Regions from separate parts of the Pseudomonas sp. Marseille-Q0931 genome, predicted to be linked through region 4. Evidence: predicted binding sites of a transcription regulator. Region 4 holds the regulator's gene; each other region holds the start of a gene.
What was found. The regulator FliA, encoded in region 4, starts transcription of late flagellar genes. The targets are predictions, from matches to a motif close to CTAAAGTTTNNNNNNNNNNNGCCGNTAA.

Region 1 (4,476 bases), 370 kb from region 4:
GCTGCGCAAGCACGCCCTGGTTTTTACCAACCTCTACGCCACCGGCACGCGCACCGACCGCGGTCTGGAGGCGCTGACCCTGTCGGTACCGCCGACACCGGGGCGCTCCATCGTCAAGCGCATCGGCCATGAGTCCGGTTACGCCAGCCTGGGCCAGCAACTGAGCGCTCAGGGCTACGACAGCGTCTTCGTCTACGGCGGCCGCGGCTATTTCGACAATATGAACGCCTTCTTCGGCGGCAACGGTTATCGCGTCGTCGACCAGAGCAGCGTCGACGAGGCCGAGATGAGCTTCCAGAACGCCTGGGGCATGGCCGACGAGGACCTCTATCGCCAGGCGATCAAGGTGGCCGATGCCGATCACGCCGCCGGCAAGCCGTTCCTCCTGCAACTGATGACCACCTCCAACCACCGTCCCTACACCTACCCGGACGGGCGCATCGACATTGCCTCCGGCGAGGGGCGCGAAGGGGCAGTGAAGTACACCGATTACGCCATCGGCCAGTTCCTCGCCGAGGCGCGCAGCAAGCCCTGGTTCGATCAGACGCTATTCGTCTTCGTCGCCGACCATACCGCCGGTAGCGCCGGGCGTGAGGATCTGCCGGTGGCCAACTACCACATCCCGCTGTTCATCTACGCCCCGAAATACGTCAAACCGGCCGAATACGCCGACGTCGCCAGCCAGATCGACGTGGCGCCGACGCTGCTCGGCCTGCTCAATCTGGATTACGTCTCCACCTTCTTCGGCCGCAACCTGTTACGCGCTGATCATCCCGCAGGCCGCGCGCTGCTGGGCAACTACCAGCATCTTGGACTGTTCGACGGCAAGGACCTGGCGATCCTCAGCCCGCGCCGGGGCATGCGCCGCCATGACGACGCCCTGGGGCTGAGTCATGAGTCGCGCAGCGATGGCGACGATCCGCTGCTGCGTCGTGACATCGCCTATTACCAGGGTGCCAGTCATGCCTTCGGTAAACACCTGATGGCCTGGCATCCAGACGCCCAATCCAGCCAGCAACTCAGCGCGCGCTAAGGAGTGGAAATGTCGTCCCGTTATTTCGACTTTCGCGTGGCGCTCAGTATACCGGTACTGCTGATGGCGCTGCTGCTGGCGTTCGATCCCAGCCCGGTGGATTTTGCCCTGGCGCGGCTGTTCTACGAACCCGGACTGGGTTTCATCGGGCGTAGCAGCTTCTGGCTCGAGGACATCCTGCATGACCGCGCCAAGCAGGCGCTGATCCTGCTCGGTGCGCTGGCTATCGCAGGCTTTGTGCTCAGCCTGCTGCCGACGCGGCTGCGCGTCTGGCGTCGTCAGCTCGGTTACCTGGTGCTGGCACTGGGGCTGTCGACTTCCCTGGTCACCCCGCTGAAAACGCTCACCGGCATGCACTGCCCTTGGAGCCTGAGCGAGTTCGGCGGCCAGGAGCAATTCACGCCGCTGCTGGCCGAGCGCGCGCCGACCGCCAATCCCGGCCGCTGCTGGCCAGGCGGCCATGCTTCGGCGGGGTTCTCGCTGCTGGCGCTGTTCTTCGTCCTGCGTGACCGCAGGCCGCGGATGGCACGTATCGCGCTGCTGGTGGCGCTGGGGCTCGGCTCGCTGTTCTCCCTGGGGCGCATGCTGCAAGGCGCACACTTTCTCTCGCACAACCTGTGGACGCTGCTGATCGATTGGATCATCTGCGTGCTGACTTACCGCTGGCTGCTCTATCGCGCACCTGCCGAACAGCCATCGCGCAACTCGCTTGAATGGAGAGAAACCTGCCGATGAACAGATTCCTACCGGGGCTGCGTCTGGCGTTGGCCACGCTGGTATTTTTTGGTGCGCTGCTGGCGCTGCCCTTGAGCATGGCCTGGGCCGCCACCACTGCGCCAGTGCCGGTGCAAACCGTGCGTCCGGCCAGCTGGGCGCAGCCGCTGGACAGCCGCATCAACCTCTATCGCATGGTGCCAAATCTCTATCGCAGCGCCTTGCCGAGGGCCAGGGATTTGCCTGAGCTGCAGACGCTGGGCATCGCCACGGTGATCAACTTCTATCAGCGCGGCGATGAGCACTGGCTGAAGAATCCCAAGGTTGTTCAGGTGCATCTGCCGCTGCGTACCGACCGCATCGACGATGTCGACGTCATCGAAGTGCTGCGCAGCATTCGTCAGGCGCAGAGCCGTGGTCCGGTGTTGATTCACTGCAAGCACGGGCAGAACAGAACCGGGCTGGTCGCCGCCCTTTACCGGGTGATCTACCAGCACTGGAGCAAGGAGCAGGCACTGGCGGAAATGCGCGGCGGCGGCTTTGGTGGTGAGTCGCGCATGGATGATGCCGAGCGTTACCTGCGCCACGCCGATATCCCGGCGTTGCGCTCGGCACTGGCCAGCGGCGCGTGCAGCACCAGCCGGTGGGCAATGTGCGCATTCAGCGAGCGCTTGCTGGGCATGATCGAGAGGGCGTGAACCGATGAAACTTCCGTGTCTTGTGCTTGGCGGCCTGTTTCTCCTGGCCATTAGCGGCTGCCAGAGCCTGCGTGAGCAGATGCAGGCGGCCAATTATCCGTCAGCTTTCGTCGATGGTTTCGAAGCCGGCTGCAGCAGCGGTCGCTCGGCGGCTGGCCCGCTCGGTAAGTTCGCCAAGGATGTGCCGCGGTACCGGTACGAACTTTTGTACGCACAGGGCTGGGACGATGGATTTCAGCAGTGCGAAAACGCGCAACGTATCGATGACTGGGAGCAGCGCCGAGAGGACCACTGGCGCGACCAGGAATGGCGTCGGCATGTCGATCAAACGATGGCGAGGGCCTTGCGTCGGTAAATTCTCTTTTTTTCGTGATCAAGTGCACGGAAATGTCGCCGATAAAAAAGAGGGGCAAGCACCGTCCTATCTGATTCTCCGCCAGGTATGGCTGAGGATGACTCAATTTTTGCGTGCAATGGGAGTTTCACAACATGTCGCTGCGGAATCTATCAATCGCCCCTCGCTCCGGGCTCGGTTTTGGTCTGGTCGCCTTGTTCATGGTGCTGATGGGCGCGTGGGTACTACTGACGCTGGACAACATCAAGAAGCAATCGCAGGAAGTCGAGAAGAACTGGGTGCCTAGCATCATGGCGCTGAACGATCTGTCTCAGACGATCCTGCGCGTGCGTGCCCTGACCCTGCGCATACTGGTCGAACGCGATACGCAAAAGGCCGAGCAGGGGATTGCGCGCGCCAATGGGATGCTCGATCACGCCAGCAGCGTGCGTGAGCGTTACGAAGCGTTGATCAGCTCTCAGGAAGAGCGGCAGGTCTTTCAGCGATTCCTGGATGCAGAAAAGAACTACCTGGCAGAGCGCGCCGAGATTCTGCGCTTGGCTCAGGGCGGTAACTTCGATGCTGCCACGGCCAGGTTCGCTACCGACGTGTTGAGTCGGCATGCCGACGCTCTGGCTGCTGCATTGACCGAACTCGCTACGCTCAACGACACCGGGGTCAGCAGCGCGGTAGCCAACATCGCTGCGGCCAATGACAATGCGCGTTACGGGGTCATCCTGGCGGTCGTACTGGCCGCTATCGCGACCGTGATCCTCGCAATGCTGCTGACACGCAGTATCGTCGCGCCGCTGAAACAGGCGGTCGAAGCTGCAGAAATCGTCGCTTCGGGTGATCTGACCCAGAATTTCCAGATCGAGGGCAAGGACGAGCCAGCACGTCTGCTCGCTGCCCTGAAAACCATGCAGCAAAGCCTGCGCACCACCATCCAGAACATTGCCGATTCGTCCAACCAGCTGGCCTCGGCGTCGGAGGAGCTGCACGCGGTGACCGAGGATTCGACCCGCGGGCTGCATCAGCAGAACACCGAGATCGAGCAGGCGGCTACGGCGGTCAACGAGATGACCGCGGCAGTCGAAGAGGTGGCGCGTAATGCGGTAAGCACCTCCGAGGCGTCGCGTGAATCGAACGTCACTGCGCAGCAAGGACGCGAGCAGGTGCGCCAGACCGTCGACTCGATTGGCCAGCTGGCCGCCGATGTCACCACCACGTCGGGAGAGGTGGAACAGCTGGCGCAGCGCGTGCACGAAATCAGCAAGGTGCTCGACGTGATTCGTTCGATTGCCGAGCAAACCAACTTGCTGGCGCTCAACGCGGCCATCGAGGCGGCCCGTGCTGGCGATGCCGGGCGCGGCTTCGCCGTGGTCGCGGACGAAGTACGCGCGCTGGCGCATCGCACCCAGCAGTCGACCCAGGAGATCGAGCAGATGATCGGCGGCATCCAGAGCGGTACGGATCGCGCCGTCAACGCCATGCAGAGCAGCAATGGCCGCGCCCGTTCGACGCTGGAAGTGGCCCAGGCCGCAGGCGTCGCGCTGGAGCAGATCACCCAGGCGATTTCCTCGATCAACGAGCGCAACCTGGTTATCGCCAGCGCATCCGAGGAGCAGGCACAGGTGGCGCGCGAGGTGGACCGCAACCTGGTGAATATCCGCGACTTGTCGATGCAGACTTCCGCT
Region 2 (4,476 bases), on a different contig from region 4:
GCGATGCTGATCACGCTGACCTTTTACCTCGGTTATCTGGTGCTGGTACTCGGCCGCAATCACCGCGAATACCGCGCCACGCTCGATTTGGAATTGAAGCTGCTCGAGCAGCAAAATCAGCTCGACCTGCTCAGCCGCACCGATAGCCTGACGCAGCTGGGCAATCGCTATCAGTTCAACAACCTGTTCCCCAGCCTGGTGGCCAACGCCGTGCGCCAGGGCGAACCGTTATCGCTGGTGCTGATGGACATCGACTTCTTCAAGAAAGTGAACGATGAGCATGGCCATGCCGGCGGCGATGCCTGCCTGAGCGCGTTCGCCGAGCGCATGCGTAAGGTGTTCCGTCGCGATGCCGACGCACTGCTGCGCCTTGGTGGCGAGGAATTCGGTGTATTGCTGCCCGGCACCACCCTGGCTCAGGCATGGGACCTGGCAGAGCACTTTCGTCAGGAACTGGAGAACGAAGGCCTGCTGCTGGCCGGCCAGCGCCTGGAGCTAACGACCAGCCTCGGCGTCGGTTGCTTCAGCAAACGGCACGATGGCGACGCCGACGCCTTCTTCCGGCGCGTGGATGGCGCGCTGTATCGCGCCAAACGTGAAGGCCGCAACCGCCTAGTCGCGGCCGATCACTGAGGCACGGCGGCCTCAGGATCGCGCGGGGTTTAAGTAGGGCTCGCAGGGCCGCCCAGGCTGGGCGCACCCGAGCGGTGATAATCGCTGCGACAGCGAACCCTACGAAAGCCATCACCACTAGAGACGGAACTTGCCCATCTGCCCGGTCAGATCGTCAGCCAGGCGGCTCAGCGTCTGACAATCCTCGCGACAGGCGCGTACCTCACCGGCGGTAGCGTGCGCCAGATCGGCGATGCCCTGCACGTTACGATTGATCTCCTCGGTCACCGAACTCTGCTCTTCGGTCGCTGCCGCCACCTGGGTATTCATATCACTGATGCGTTCGACCTGTTCGGTGATGGCCCGCAGAGACTGCCCGGTACGCTGGCTGGACTCGACGCCGGTGCTGGTAGCCGACTGGCCGGCGTGCATCGAGCTGACCGCGGTTTCCGCGCCCTGCTTGAGGCGCTGGATCATCTGCTGGATCTCGTCGGTCGAGGCCTGGGTACGGCTGGCCAGAGTGCGTACCTCATCGGCCACCACGGCGAAACCGCGGCCCATTTCCCCGGCCCGCGCCGCCTCGATGGCGGCGTTCAGCGCCAGCAGGTTGGTCTGCTCGGAGATTCCGCGAATCACCGCCAGTACCTGATCGATGGACGCAACCTGCTCGGCCAATTCGGTTACCGCATCCGCGGCGCTGCCGATATCGGCGGACATCCGTTCGATATGGGCGATGGACTGCCCGACCACCTGACGCGCGCTCTGCGCTTCTTCGCGGGCGCTGTGCGAGGACTGCGCAGCGTCGCTGGCGTTGCGCGCGATTTCCTGCACGGTCAAGCCCATCTCGTTCACCGCGGTAGCCACCATATCGGTCATATCCTGCTGCTGGCCCGCGCGCCCAGCGGTGTTCTCCACCACCCGCGCCACCTGACCGACAGCAGTGCGCAGGCGCTCGCTGGTGGCTAGCACATCACCGATCAAATCGCGCTGGCTGGCGAGAAAACGGTTGAAGCCACGCGCCAGGTCGCCCAGCTCATCAGCCCGCGATTCATCCAGACGCCGCGTCAGGTCGCCCCCACCACCCCCGATCTCCACCAGCGCCTGGGTCACCTGACGGATCGGCCGTACCAGGCCGCGCGCCAGCAGTACCACCAGGCCAAGGAACAGCAGTGCCACGGCCACGCCGATCAGGCTGGTCATCAGCAGCGCCTGACGCGCCTCGGCGTAGACTTCGGCCTCCGGCACTTCGCTGACCAGCAGCCAGTCTATGCTGGCGAACTTCTGCGCCACGGCAAGAAAGGTCTCGCCATTGCGCTCGAAGCGCAACGCACGGCTGTCGCCAGCCAGAACCTGGCGACTGGCATCGGCGCCGAACAGCTCGCCGAGCTTGCCACTGCCGCTCAGCTGCGAATTGGGATGGACCTTGATGTTGCCCTGGCTGTCGATCAGGAACACCTGGCCACGCTCGCCGAAGCGGAAGTCGCTGATCATTTTCGACATGTCCGCCAGGCTATAGCCCAAGCCAGACACGCCAAGCGTCTTGCCGCCGCGCTTGATGCGCTGGTTGATGAACAGCGTGGGCTGCCGTGTGGTCTTGTCGATGTCGATCTCCAGCACGCGGTCGCGCTCGCCGTCGATCAGGCGGTAGAACCACTGGTTCTCCGCCTGGCTGCGGTCGAGCGTGCGCACCAGCCCTTCGCCGGTGGTGTAGTTGCCACTGGCCAGGGCGACGATGGAAGTGGTCATGGCGTTCTGCTGGGCGCGCACGCTTTCGAGATAACGAGCGAACTCGTCGCGCCGTGCGGCCTCCTCGCCCGCCGCAAGCCAGTCCTGCACCAAACTGTTCTCGGCAATCGAGGCGTTGGCGGTAATCGGCGCGGTCAGCACTCGCTCCAGGTCGTTGCGAATCGCCAGTACCCGAGCCGGCAGCGCCTCTTCGATCAGGTAGCGCTCGGTCAGACGGTCCACCACCGCGGAGTAGATGCCGACGACGATAAGAATGCTGGTCAGCAGGGCCGCGCCCATGCTGAGGATCAATTGCCACTGAATACTGCGTTGCCAGAGGCGCATGGGGGCTTCTCCCGGTTGTTCTTGTAATGGGCCAGGCAATTGGATACAAAAATGTACACAAATTGCAATTGCTTACCGCCTGGTTTCATATCGGCGGCGCACGGCCAGGCTTTATTCACAAGATTCGGCACCATGGGCAGCACTGACCGGTGCTGATGCCAGAGCGGCCGCTGGCCGCGGGTTGGCGGACGACTCGCCTCAGGGCCCGACGCTAAATTCCAGACGAGCGGTCTGCCCGCCTTCGTCGAGCACGCTCAACTGATGCCGGCCACTGTCGAAGGCGTGACTGAAGGACGCATCCACGGCACTATCGCCCACTGGCTGGCCATCGAGAAACCACCAGCGCCGGCCATTGCCGCCCAGAGCGGACAGGCTGAGGCGCAGCGGTTCGTGACTGCCCTGCGGCCGGCGCAGGCGATCACCATCGCGTACACCGACGATGGAAAGCGGCGCCACCTGGCTACTGCGTGGCGGTGGACAGCCCGGATCTATACTCGGCAAACGTGCAGTACGTCGTTCCCGTCGTGGCAACCAGGGTTCCAGCGGCGCCGGCCACAACGCCAGCTCGCGCGTCTCGGCACCCGCACAGGCAGGCCCGACGCGATGCCCCTCGGCATTGATCCAGTAACGTTCGCGCAAGCCACTGCCCAGCGGCTGATCGGCGGCCTGCAAGGTCGGTGGCGTGGTGCCCTCCAACGTCCAGGCGAAACGCAGGCGTCGACAGTTGGGATCGTCCCTGCTCATTGGCTGGCCCAGCGGCCAGCAGATGGCGGCCACGCCAACCTCGGCCGGCTGCGGATCGGCCGGCGCCGCGATGCCCCGCTGACTGTCGCGGTTGACCAGCAGATCATGCACCTGCAGCAATAGCGGCGCGGCCGAGGCCAGACCGAACTGGCCGGGCACAGGGGTGCCGTCCGGGCGACCGATCCAGATGCCGATCAGATGGCGCGGACCGACGCCAATGGCCCAGGCGTCGCGAAAGCCATAGCTGGTGCCGGTCTTCCAGGCCAGGGTCGGACGCTGCGCCAGCTGCGCGCGCGGATCGCGATCCGGCCGCGCCTGGCCGCTGAGGATGCGCCGGATGATCCAGGCCGAACCGGGCGACAGCAGCCGGCGCTCGCGCAGCTCGTCATCCGGCTGCAGACGCGGGCGGGCGGCCATGCCGCCACGGGCGAAGGCGCTGTAGCCGGTCACCAGCGACTCCAGCCGCGAGCCACCGCCACCGAGAATCAGCGCCAGGTTCGGCTCGGCCAGCGCCGGCAGACGAATCGGCAGCCCCGCGCTGCGCAGCTCGCCGGCGAAGCGCTTCGGCCCGTAAGCTTCGAGCAGCTGCACGGCAGGCAGGTTGAGCGAGGTGGCCAGGGCTTCGCTGGCCGACACCGGACCGATGAAGCCGGCGGCGAAGTTGCCGGGGCGGTAGTCACCGTAATGCCGCGGCACGTCCTGCAGCAGTGACTCGGAGTGGATCAGCCCGGCATCCAGCGCCATGCCGTAAAGAAAGGGTTTGAGCGTCGAGCCGGGCGAACGCAGGGCGCGCACCATGTCGACGTGGCCAAAGCGCGAGGTGTCGCCGATATCCACCGAGCCGAGATAGGCGCGAACCGCCATGCTCTCGTGCTCCACCACCAGGATCGCCGCCGAGGTGCGCTCGGGCAGGCGCGCACGCCAGCCCAGCAGCAGGTCTTCCAGGCGCAGCTGCAAACCGGCATCGAGGGTGGTGCGAATCAGCGGCGGGCTGCCGGCACGGTTCAGCCGCCGCGCCAACAAGGGCGCCAGGCTCGGTTCGCGGCGCGG
Region 3 (4,476 bases), on a different contig from region 4:
CTTCGATGCCGGTGGCGAGATGGCGCACATGAACCATCTGGAGCCGAATCTGATCACCGCACTCGGTTTCATCGGCCTCACCCGCGTGCACCAGATCGCCATCGAAGGTCAGGAAGTCGGCGGCGAATTGCTCGCAGAGTCAGTCAGGCAGGGGCTGAACAAGGTCGATGCGCTGGTGGCCGAACTGCAACGCTCCGTGCAGGCCGAACGCGTCGCACAGCCGGCGTGACCACGTGAGGGCTTAGCGTGGATGGCCGCGGCGCCGTCTGCGCTAAACCCTTCGGCGCAGGCTTCGCCCTTCGATGCTGTGCAGCGCCTTGCGCGCAGTGTCGATGAACGGCAGCACGATCAGGCTGTACAGGCTCTGGTAGCGATGCGCATCGCGTTCGGCCGTGCCGAAGCTGAGCGGCTCCGGGGTGTCCGTGGTGGTGTAGAGCGTGCCGAACATCCAGTCCCAGATCGACAGATTGGTGCCGAAGTTCTTGTGGAAGTGACGCGGGGCATCGCTGTGGTGGATCTGATGCTGCGCCGGACTGTTGAGCAGGTGTTCCAACCTGGGCCCGAAGGAGAGCCAGATGTGCGTATGGCGCAGATTGGCCGCCAGGCAGTTGAAGATGAACACCAGGTAGGTCACGCCAAACAGCGTGTAGCGACTGATCTCGCCCCCGCACAGGTACCAGAACGTCCCGGAGTAGGCGCCCAGCAGCACCAGCGTAAGCAAGCTGTCGGCGAGTTTTTCCACGACATGCACTCGGCTGGCGGTAAGCGGCACCAGCACGGGTGCGACGTGGTGAACCTTGTGGAACTCCCAAAGCCAGCGTGAGTGGAAGGCGCGGTGCGTCCAGTAGCTGGCGAAATCGTTGATCAGGAACACGCCCAGGCCATAGAGCAGGCTCAGGCCGAGATTTTCACCCAGTTGCGGCCGCGCGCCCCAGAGGTTGGTGAAGAAGGCCATGTAGTCGGCCGAATGCAACACGTAGGGATCAACCAGGCCGATCACCGGAACGATCAGCAGCACGCGCAGCAGAGCGCGGATGAAGTAGTAGCGGTAGTCGAGCAGCGCCGAAGGATGCAGCAGCACCTGGCGCCCACCGATGAACTGCCAGAACGATGCAATGCCGCTGCTCACGCGACGCCGGCGGTAAAGCAGGTAGGCCACGCTGTAGGAAAGCAGGATGAAGACCAGGCCGATACGCCCATTCAGGTCGAAAAGCCCCTGAAACTGCCTGGCCAGAACGGCCAGCAGCTCAGTCAACGGAGTGGCTGCCAGCGACAGCTCTTGCATCACTCCAACCTCCCCAGGCAAAAGTGGCGGAATGATAAGCAAGAATGATGTTTTAGCAAATGAGAATAGTTACCCCCGGCATCTGCCGTGCGGCCCGGCCACTTGCCGTTCAGCGCTTGCTGCAGGCGAATAGCGCATTGCCGGAGTTGCCATCCCACGGGACCAGCCGCTGATAGTCGTGCTCCAGCACCTGCATCTCGAAATACGGCGCCAGCAGGGCCTGCAATTCGGCGAAGCTCACCGCCACCATCGGGTGCTCGTCGTGCCAGATCTCGCTCTGCTCACCCAGGGTGCGCTCGATGCGCAGGCGCAGTGCCTGCTGCTCGCCTTCGCCGCGGTAGTACCAGCCGGAGCTGAAACGAAACTGCCCTTCGGCATGCAAAGCACTATGGGAAACGAACGAGGCGTTGTCGATGCGCTGCTTGTCCACGGCGTTGAAGCAGAACACCCCGCCCGGCGCCAGGGCGGCGTGCACGCTGGCGATGCAGGCCTTGAGCCGTTCGATGCTGGCGCTGTAATGGATGGAGTAGAGAAAGCAGGTGATCAGATCCAGCGGCTCGTCGACCTGGAAGCTGCACATGTCCTGCCGGGAAAAGCGCGCCTCGGGGCAGCGCTGGGCGGCGCGGTCGAGCATCGGCTGGTTGATGTCCAGCCCGCTGCTGGCGTAGCCGGCATTGAGGAAATGGCGCACATGCGGGCCGGTGCCGCAGGCCAGGTCGAGGTGGCGTTTGCCGCCATTGCCGAACAGCTGCTGCAGGCGCTGCACGCAGTGGCTCTGCGCGGCGTAGTCGATGTCCGCGCACATCAGGTCGTAATAGCCCGACAGGTCGGTATAGAGAGCGTTGCCGGACATGATGACCCGCCAGGGGAGCCGAGGGGCGCGCATCATATCCCAAGCGCAGCCGCGCGCCGATAGGGAAAATATCACCGCGCTACTCGCTTTTTTGCACAGGCTACGACCCCGCTAAACTCCTGACGTTTGCAGCCGAAACAATGACGTCAACACTCAGCGAGATGGCCCACATGTTCAATGGACGACTGAAGCAGGAGTTGCAGGCACTGCGTGAGGACCTCTCTTCCGTGGAGCAGGTGCGCGCCAGCCTGGAAGAGGAAATGCTGGTGTTGATCCTCGACCCGCAAGGTCGCATCGAGCGCGCCAACGACAATTTCCTCGGTGAGATGGGCTATACGCCGCAGCGCCTGCAAGGTCAGTCCCTGCTGGCAATGATTCCCGAGCATGTGCGCAGTCTCGACTTCCACCACCGCGTGCGCCAGGCGCTGGAGCGTGGCGAGCACCTTGCCGGGGTGATCCGCCTGCTGCGCGGCAATGGCGAGGAAGCCTGGCTGCGCTCGATCCTGCAGCCGGTGCGTGATAGCGGCGGGCGTATTCGCTACTTTTCCATCCATGCCAGCGACCTGACCCGCACCATCGAGACCTCGCGCGAGCATGAAAACCTGATCAAGGCCTTGCAGCGCTCCACCGCGGTGATCGAATTCAATCTGAACGGTGAAGTGCTGACCGCCAACCAGCGCTTTCTCGATTCCATGGGCTATAGCCTGGCGCAGATCCAGGGCAAGCATCACCGCATATTCTGCGACCCGAGCGAATACAACTCCCTCGAGTACCAACGGTTCTGGGAGCAATTGCGCCGAGGCGAATTCGTCGTCAACCGCTTTCGCCGCCTGGATAGCCACGGCCGCGACGTGTGGCTGGAGGCCTCCTACAACCCCATCACCGACGCCCACGACCAGCTGTACAAGGTGGTCAAGTTCGCCACGGTGATCACCGATCAGGTGCAGCGCGAGGAGGCCGTGGCCCAGGCCGCCGGCATTGCGTTCGAGACCTCCAAGGGCACCGACGAAAGCGCGCGCAACGGCGCCTCGGTGGTACAGCAGATGCTCGACGCCATGACCGAACTGGCCACGCGCATGCAGGAAGCCGCACAAGGTATCGAGGCGCTGGACAAGCAATCCCAGCTCATCGGCTCCATCGTCAAGAACATCAGCAGCATCGCCGACCAGACCAACCTGCTGGCGCTGAACGCGGCCATCGAGGCGGCGCGTGCCGGTGACCAGGGGCGCGGCTTCGCGGTGGTAGCCGATGAGGTTCGGCAGTTGGCCTCCCGAACCAGCGCAGCAACGGTGGAAATCACCTCGGTGGTCAGTCAGAACCAGCAATTGGCCGAGCGCGCGGTAGAGATCATTGACCGCGGCAAGAGCCAGGCCGAGCTGGGCCTCGAACTGTCGGGCCAGGCTGGCCAGGTCATCGAGGAAATCCAGGATGGCGCGCGGCGCGTGGTCAAGGCGGTAGAGATTTTCGCTACGCAGTTGTGATCTCACGATACCGCCGCTTAGTCATCACACAACCTGATCCTCCATGAAACCCTGAATGGCCCGATCCAAAGCCAATTCACGAATATCCTGAACGAGTTGGGTGACAGGGTTTCCAATGTCGTCATACATCGTATAAGTTTCCTGAGTCGCATCCACTATCAACAAGAACAACAAGGAAACCTCCCAATGAATGACGAACAACGCCCCGTCGGCTCACGCCGCCAATTTCTCAAGCAATCGCTGGTCTGCTCCGCTGCCGCCGCCGGCGCTGCCTCTCTGCTGCCGCAACTGGCCAACGCCACGCAACCCCTCGATCTGCGTTACCCGTCCGGCGCGGTGAAGGCGCTGGATGACAGCTTCCTGCAATTACGCCTGTTCAACGCCAGCGTGGAAAAACTTGCCGACGGCATCCGCTGGGCCGAAGGTCCGGTGTGGTTCGGTGACGGTCGCTACCTGCTGGTTAGCGACATTCCCAACAACCGCATCATGCGCTGGGACGAAATCAGCCAGTCGCTGGCCGTCTATCGCCAGCCGTCGAACTATGCCAATGGCCTGGTACGCGACCGCCAGGGCCGGCTGATCGCTTGCGAAGGCTCGACCACCCAGGACGTTGGCCGACGCATCACCCGCACCGAACACGACGGCAGCATCACCGTGCTGGCCGACACCTTCGAGGGCAAACGCTTCAACTCGCCGAACGACCTGGTGGTCAAGCGCGACGGCTCGGTCTGGTTCACCGACCCGCCCTTCCAGACCGGTAACTTCTACGAGGGTTACAAGATCGAGCCGGAGCTGCCCCATGGCGTCTACCGCATCGACGGCGAGACGCAGCAGGTCACCCGTGTGATCGACGATCT
Region 4 (4,476 bases):
GGGTGCGGCGGCCTTGGGCGCCGCAGCCGGTTTGGCCGCAGGTACCGGGGCCGGCGCCGGCTCGCTGGGCGCTACGAACTTGCCCTTGCCGTGCAGTTGATCGAGCAACGACTCGAACTCGTCGTCGGTGATCTCATCACTGGCCGCAACAGGTGCAGCGGCAACGGCCGCAGCAACCGGCGCCGCGGCTTCGGCTGCGTCAGAGAACTGACCCTTGCCATGCAACTGATCGAGCAGCGCTTCGAATTCGTCGTCGGTTATGTCGTCGCCTGCCGGGGCAGCAGCCGGCGCAGAGGCAACGACAGCGATCGCAGCAGGCGTCTCGACCATGCCGGAGAACTGCCCTTTGCCGTGCAACTGGTCGAGCAGCGATTCGAACTCGTCATCGGTGATCTCATCACCGGCGGCATTCTCCGCACTTGGAGCGGCAGCCGGCGCCTCACCCAGCGCGTCGAGCAGTTGCTCGAATTCGCTGTCAGTGATATCGCCCGAGGCAACGGACGCAGCAACCGCCTGGGGCTCCGGTTCGGGCTCGGGTTGCGGCTGCGCCTGCTGCACCGGTTCAGGGGCCGCTTCGCCGCCACCCGGTTCGGCCAGGCGCGACAGGGCCGCCAGCAGCTCCGGCGACGCGGGCGTCGGCTCACGCCGCTCACGCACTTCGCCGAACATGCCATTGACTGCATCAAGAGCCTCGAGCACTACATCCATCAGCTCCGAATCGACGCGACGCTCACCCTTGCGCAGGATGTCGAAGACGTTTTCGGCGATATGGCAGCACTCCACCAGCTCGTTGAGCTGGAGGAAGCCCGCTCCGCCCTTGACGGTATGGAAACCGCGAAAGATGGCATTGAGCAGGTTCATGTCGTCCGGTCGGCTTTCCAGCTCGACTAACTGTTCGGACAACTGTTCGAGAATCTCGCCGGCCTCTACCAGGAAATCCTGGAGGATCTCTTCATCGGCGCCGAAGCTCATATTGTGTGCTCCTTAGAACCCTAGACTGGACAGCAGGTCGTCGACATCGTCCTGGCTGGAGGCAACGTCATCACGCTTATCGGCATGAATCTGCGGACCTTCACCCCGCGATGGTTCTTTTAATTTTTCCTGTTCGGCGCGCAGCACTTCGTGGTCGTGCTGAATACCGGCGAAACGGTCGACCTGGCTGGCCATGAGCATCAGCTTGAGCAGGTTGCTTTCCACTTCGGTCACCAGTTGGGTGACACGCTTGATCACCTGACCGGTAAGGTCCTGGTAGTCCTGCGCCAGCAGAATGTCGTTGAGATGGCCTGAGAGCTTGGCGCCATCTCGCTCACTGCGGGCGAGGAACAGCTCGACACGCTTGGCCAGCTCGCGAAAACCGTCGGCACCGATTTCACGGCGCATAAAGCGGCCCCATTCGACGTTCAGGCTCTGCGCTTCATCGCTCAGATCATTGACCAGCGGCGCGCTCTGTTCGACCAGATCCATGGTCCGGTTGGCAGCCTTCTCGGTCATGGTCACGACGTAGTTCAGCCGCTCGGTAGCGTCGGCAATCTGCGACAGCTCCTGGGCATGCGGCATACGCGGATCGAGTTGAAAATTGACAATGGCGTTGTGCAGTTCACGGGTCAGTTTGCCGACCTCGTGATACAGCCCGCGATCACGAACCTTGTTGAGCTCGTTGATCAGTTGCACCGCGTTGCCGAAGTTACCTTTTTCGAGGCTATCGACCAGCTCACGGGCATTGGTTTTCAGGGACGATTCAAGGTCACCCAGCGTGGAGTCATCGTGTTCCATAGCACCCTCGCGGCCGGCATCAGCCGTTGACCCGCTCGAAGATCTTCTCGATCTTTTCCTTCAGCACCTGAGCGGTGAAGGGTTTGACTACATAGCCGTTCACGCCGGCCTGGGCCGCCTCGATGATCTGATCGCGCTTGGCTTCAGCGGTCACCATCAGCACCGGCAGGTGCTTGAGGCGCTCGTCGGCGCGTACGGCACGCAGCAGGTCGATGCCGGTCATGCCGGGCATGTTCCAGTCGGTCACCAGAAAGTCGAAACTGCCGCTTTGCAGCATCGGCAGTGCCGAGGTGCCGTCATCGGCTTCCGCGGTGTTGGTGAAACCCAAATCCCGCAAGAGGTTCTTGATGATCCGTCGCATCGTCGAGAAATCGTCAACGATGAGGATTTTCATGTTCTTGTCCAAGTCGACCTCCGTACAGTCCCAAACGTATTGCGCTTGCAACTACGTCCTTTAATCGTGAAACCGTTTGCGCCTGCGAGTACGCCGCCTTCAGCCAGCACGCCATTCACTCAGCCGCGAGCGCAGACGCGCCGCGCACTGGCTGTGCAACTGGCTCACGCGTGACTCGCTAACCCCCAGCACTTCACCGATTTCCTTCAAGTTCAGTTCTTCATCGTAATACAGCGCCAGCACCAGACGTTCGCGCTCCGGCAAACCGGCGATGGCATCGGCCAAGGCCGCCTGGAAGCGTTCGTCTTCGAGGTCCCGCGAAGGTTCGAGGTGAGTGTGTCCGGCGTCTTCGTGCAGCCCGCCATGCTCGCCGTCCTGCAACAGGTCGTCGAAGCTGAACAGGCGGCTGCCCAAAGTGTCGCCAAGAATGCCGTAGTAATCCTCCAGACTCAATTGGAGTTCGGCCGCGACCTCGTGATCTTTAGCGTCGCGCCCAGTTCTTGCTTCAACGACACGAATAGCATCGCTGACCATACGGCTGTTGCGGTGCACCGAACGCGGCGCCCAATCGCCCTTGCGCACCTCGTCGAGCATGGAGCCACGGATACGGATACCCGCGAAGGTCTCGAAACTGGCGCCCTTGCTGGAGTCGTATTTGCGCGAGGCTTCGAGCAGGCCGATCATGCCGGCCTGGATAAGATCATCGACCTGCACGCTGGCCGGCAAGCGGGCCAGCAGGTGGTAGGCGATGCGCTTGACCAGCGGCGCATAGCGCTCGATCAGCTGGTGCTGGGAGTCCTGCGCCTGAGCCTTGTTGTACATACGAAGTCCAGAGGCTGCTGTCATACGGCCGAGTCTGCGGTCGGTTGTTGCACCAGACGCTCGACGAAAAACTCCAGATGACCACGAGGATTGGCCGGTAACGGCCAGGTATCTACCTTCTGAGCTATCGCCTTGAACGCCAGGGCGCACTTGGATCGAGGGAAGGCTTCATAAACGGCGCGCTGCTTCTGCACGGCCTTACGCACACATTCATCGTAGGGCACGGCACCGACATACTGCAGGGCGACATCGAGGAAACGATCCGTCACCTTGGTCAGCTTAGCAAAGAGATTGCGTCCTTCCTGCGGGCTATGGGCCATATTGGCCAATACACGGAAGCGACTGATGCCGTGATCGCGATTGAGCAGCTTGATCAGCGCGTAGGCATCGGTAATCGAGGTGGGCTCATCGCACACCACCACGAGGATCTCCTGCGCAGCACGCACGAAGCTGACGACCGCATCGCCGATGCCGGCAGCGGTGTCGATCACCAGCACGTCAAGATTTTCGCTGATGTCACTGAATGCCTGGATCAAGCCTGCATGCTGCATCGGCGTGAGACTGACCATGCTCTGTGTGCCGGACGCTGCCGGCACGATGCGGATGCCGCCCGGCCCCTGCAGCAGGACGTCACGCAGATCGCATTCACCCGAGATGACATCAGCCAGGGTGCGCTTGGGCGTGAGTCCCAACAGAACGTCGACGTTGGCCAGGCCCAGGTCAGCGTCCATCAGCATCACCCGACGGCCGAGATCGGCCAGGGCCATGGACAGATTGACCGACACATTGGTCTTGCCGACGCCACCCTTGCCGCCAGTAACCGCAATCACCTGTACGGGATGCATAGCCATGTTCTTTCTACACCTTGTCTAACTTCGACTTGGCCCTACAGGCCGTTGAAAACACCCGTTGAGGCCGTTCACTCCCGCGCCACGTGGCGGGAGGGTGCAACATTCTCGCCGCTTCAGCCGGCTCGCTTGGCCGGATTGTGATAGAGGCCGGCGAACATCTGCGCCATGGCGTCTTCACTCGGCTCCTCGGCGGCCTGCAGCCCCACTGCGCGGCTGACCAACTGATGGCTACGCGGCACTTGCAGGTCATCCGGAATCCGCGGCCCGTCCGTCACATAGGCTACCGGCAGTTGCTGGCCTATAGCCAGACCTAAAACCTCACCCAGACTCGCGGCTTCATCCAGCTTCGTCAGTATGCAGCCTGAAAGGCCACAACGCTTGTAACTATGGTAGGCCGCCTTGAGCACTTGGCTCTGACTTGTTGCGGCCAATACCAGATAATTCTTCGCCTTGATGCGTGCCGAGGCCAGGCTCTCCAGCTGCATACGCAGCGCCGGATCGTTGCCTGGCAGGCCAGCGGTATCGACCAGCACCACGCGTTTCTTGGCCAGCGGCGCCAGCGCCTGCAGCAGAGACTGACCAGGATCGACCTGAGTCACCGACACACCGAGAATGCGCCCCAGGGTCTTGAGCTGC

Region 1: the regulator FliA is predicted to act here: its motif matches at 2,902-2,929, upstream of P3C50_RS03930 (methyl-accepting chemotaxis protein).
Region 2: the regulator FliA is predicted to act here: its motif matches at 2,770-2,797, upstream of P3C50_RS19645 (methyl-accepting chemotaxis protein).
Region 3: the regulator FliA is predicted to act here: its motif matches at 2,250-2,277, upstream of P3C50_RS09155 (methyl-accepting chemotaxis protein).

The regions. Positions count from the first base shown of each region.
Region 1 covers NZ_CALNWT010000001.1:796,277-800,752, forward strand. The annotation lists gene P3C50_RS03910 (LTA synthase family protein) at 1-1,033, shown strand, start outside; gene P3C50_RS03915 (phosphatase PAP2 family protein) at 1,043-1,768, shown strand; gene P3C50_RS03920 (dual specificity protein phosphatase family protein) at 1,765-2,445, shown strand; gene P3C50_RS03925 (hypothetical protein) at 2,450-2,800, shown strand; gene P3C50_RS03930 (methyl-accepting chemotaxis protein) at 2,935-4,476, shown strand, end outside.
Region 2 covers NZ_CALNWT010000013.1:141,978-146,453, forward strand. The annotation lists gene P3C50_RS19640 (sensor domain-containing diguanylate cyclase) at 1-633, shown strand, start outside; gene P3C50_RS19645 (methyl-accepting chemotaxis protein) at 751-2,682, opposite strand; gene pbpC (peptidoglycan glycosyltransferase PbpC) at 2,881-4,476, opposite strand, start outside.
Region 3 covers NZ_CALNWT010000003.1:59,953-64,428, forward strand. The annotation lists gene P3C50_RS09140 (FMN-dependent NADH-azoreductase) at 1-229, shown strand, start outside; gene P3C50_RS09145 (sterol desaturase family protein) at 272-1,285, opposite strand; gene P3C50_RS09150 (class I SAM-dependent DNA methyltransferase) at 1,395-2,138, opposite strand; gene P3C50_RS09155 (methyl-accepting chemotaxis protein) at 2,309-3,619, shown strand; gene P3C50_RS09160 (SMP-30/gluconolactonase/LRE family protein) at 3,806-4,476, shown strand, end outside.
Region 4 covers NZ_CALNWT010000001.1:431,170-435,645, reverse strand. The annotation lists gene P3C50_RS02190 (chemotaxis protein CheA) at 1-972, opposite strand, end outside; gene P3C50_RS02185 (protein phosphatase CheZ) at 985-1,773, opposite strand; gene P3C50_RS02180 (chemotaxis response regulator CheY) at 1,793-2,167, opposite strand; gene fliA (RNA polymerase sigma factor FliA) at 2,267-3,013, opposite strand; gene fleN (flagellar synthesis regulator FleN) at 3,010-3,840, opposite strand; gene flhF (flagellar biosynthesis protein FlhF) at 3,954-4,476, opposite strand, start outside.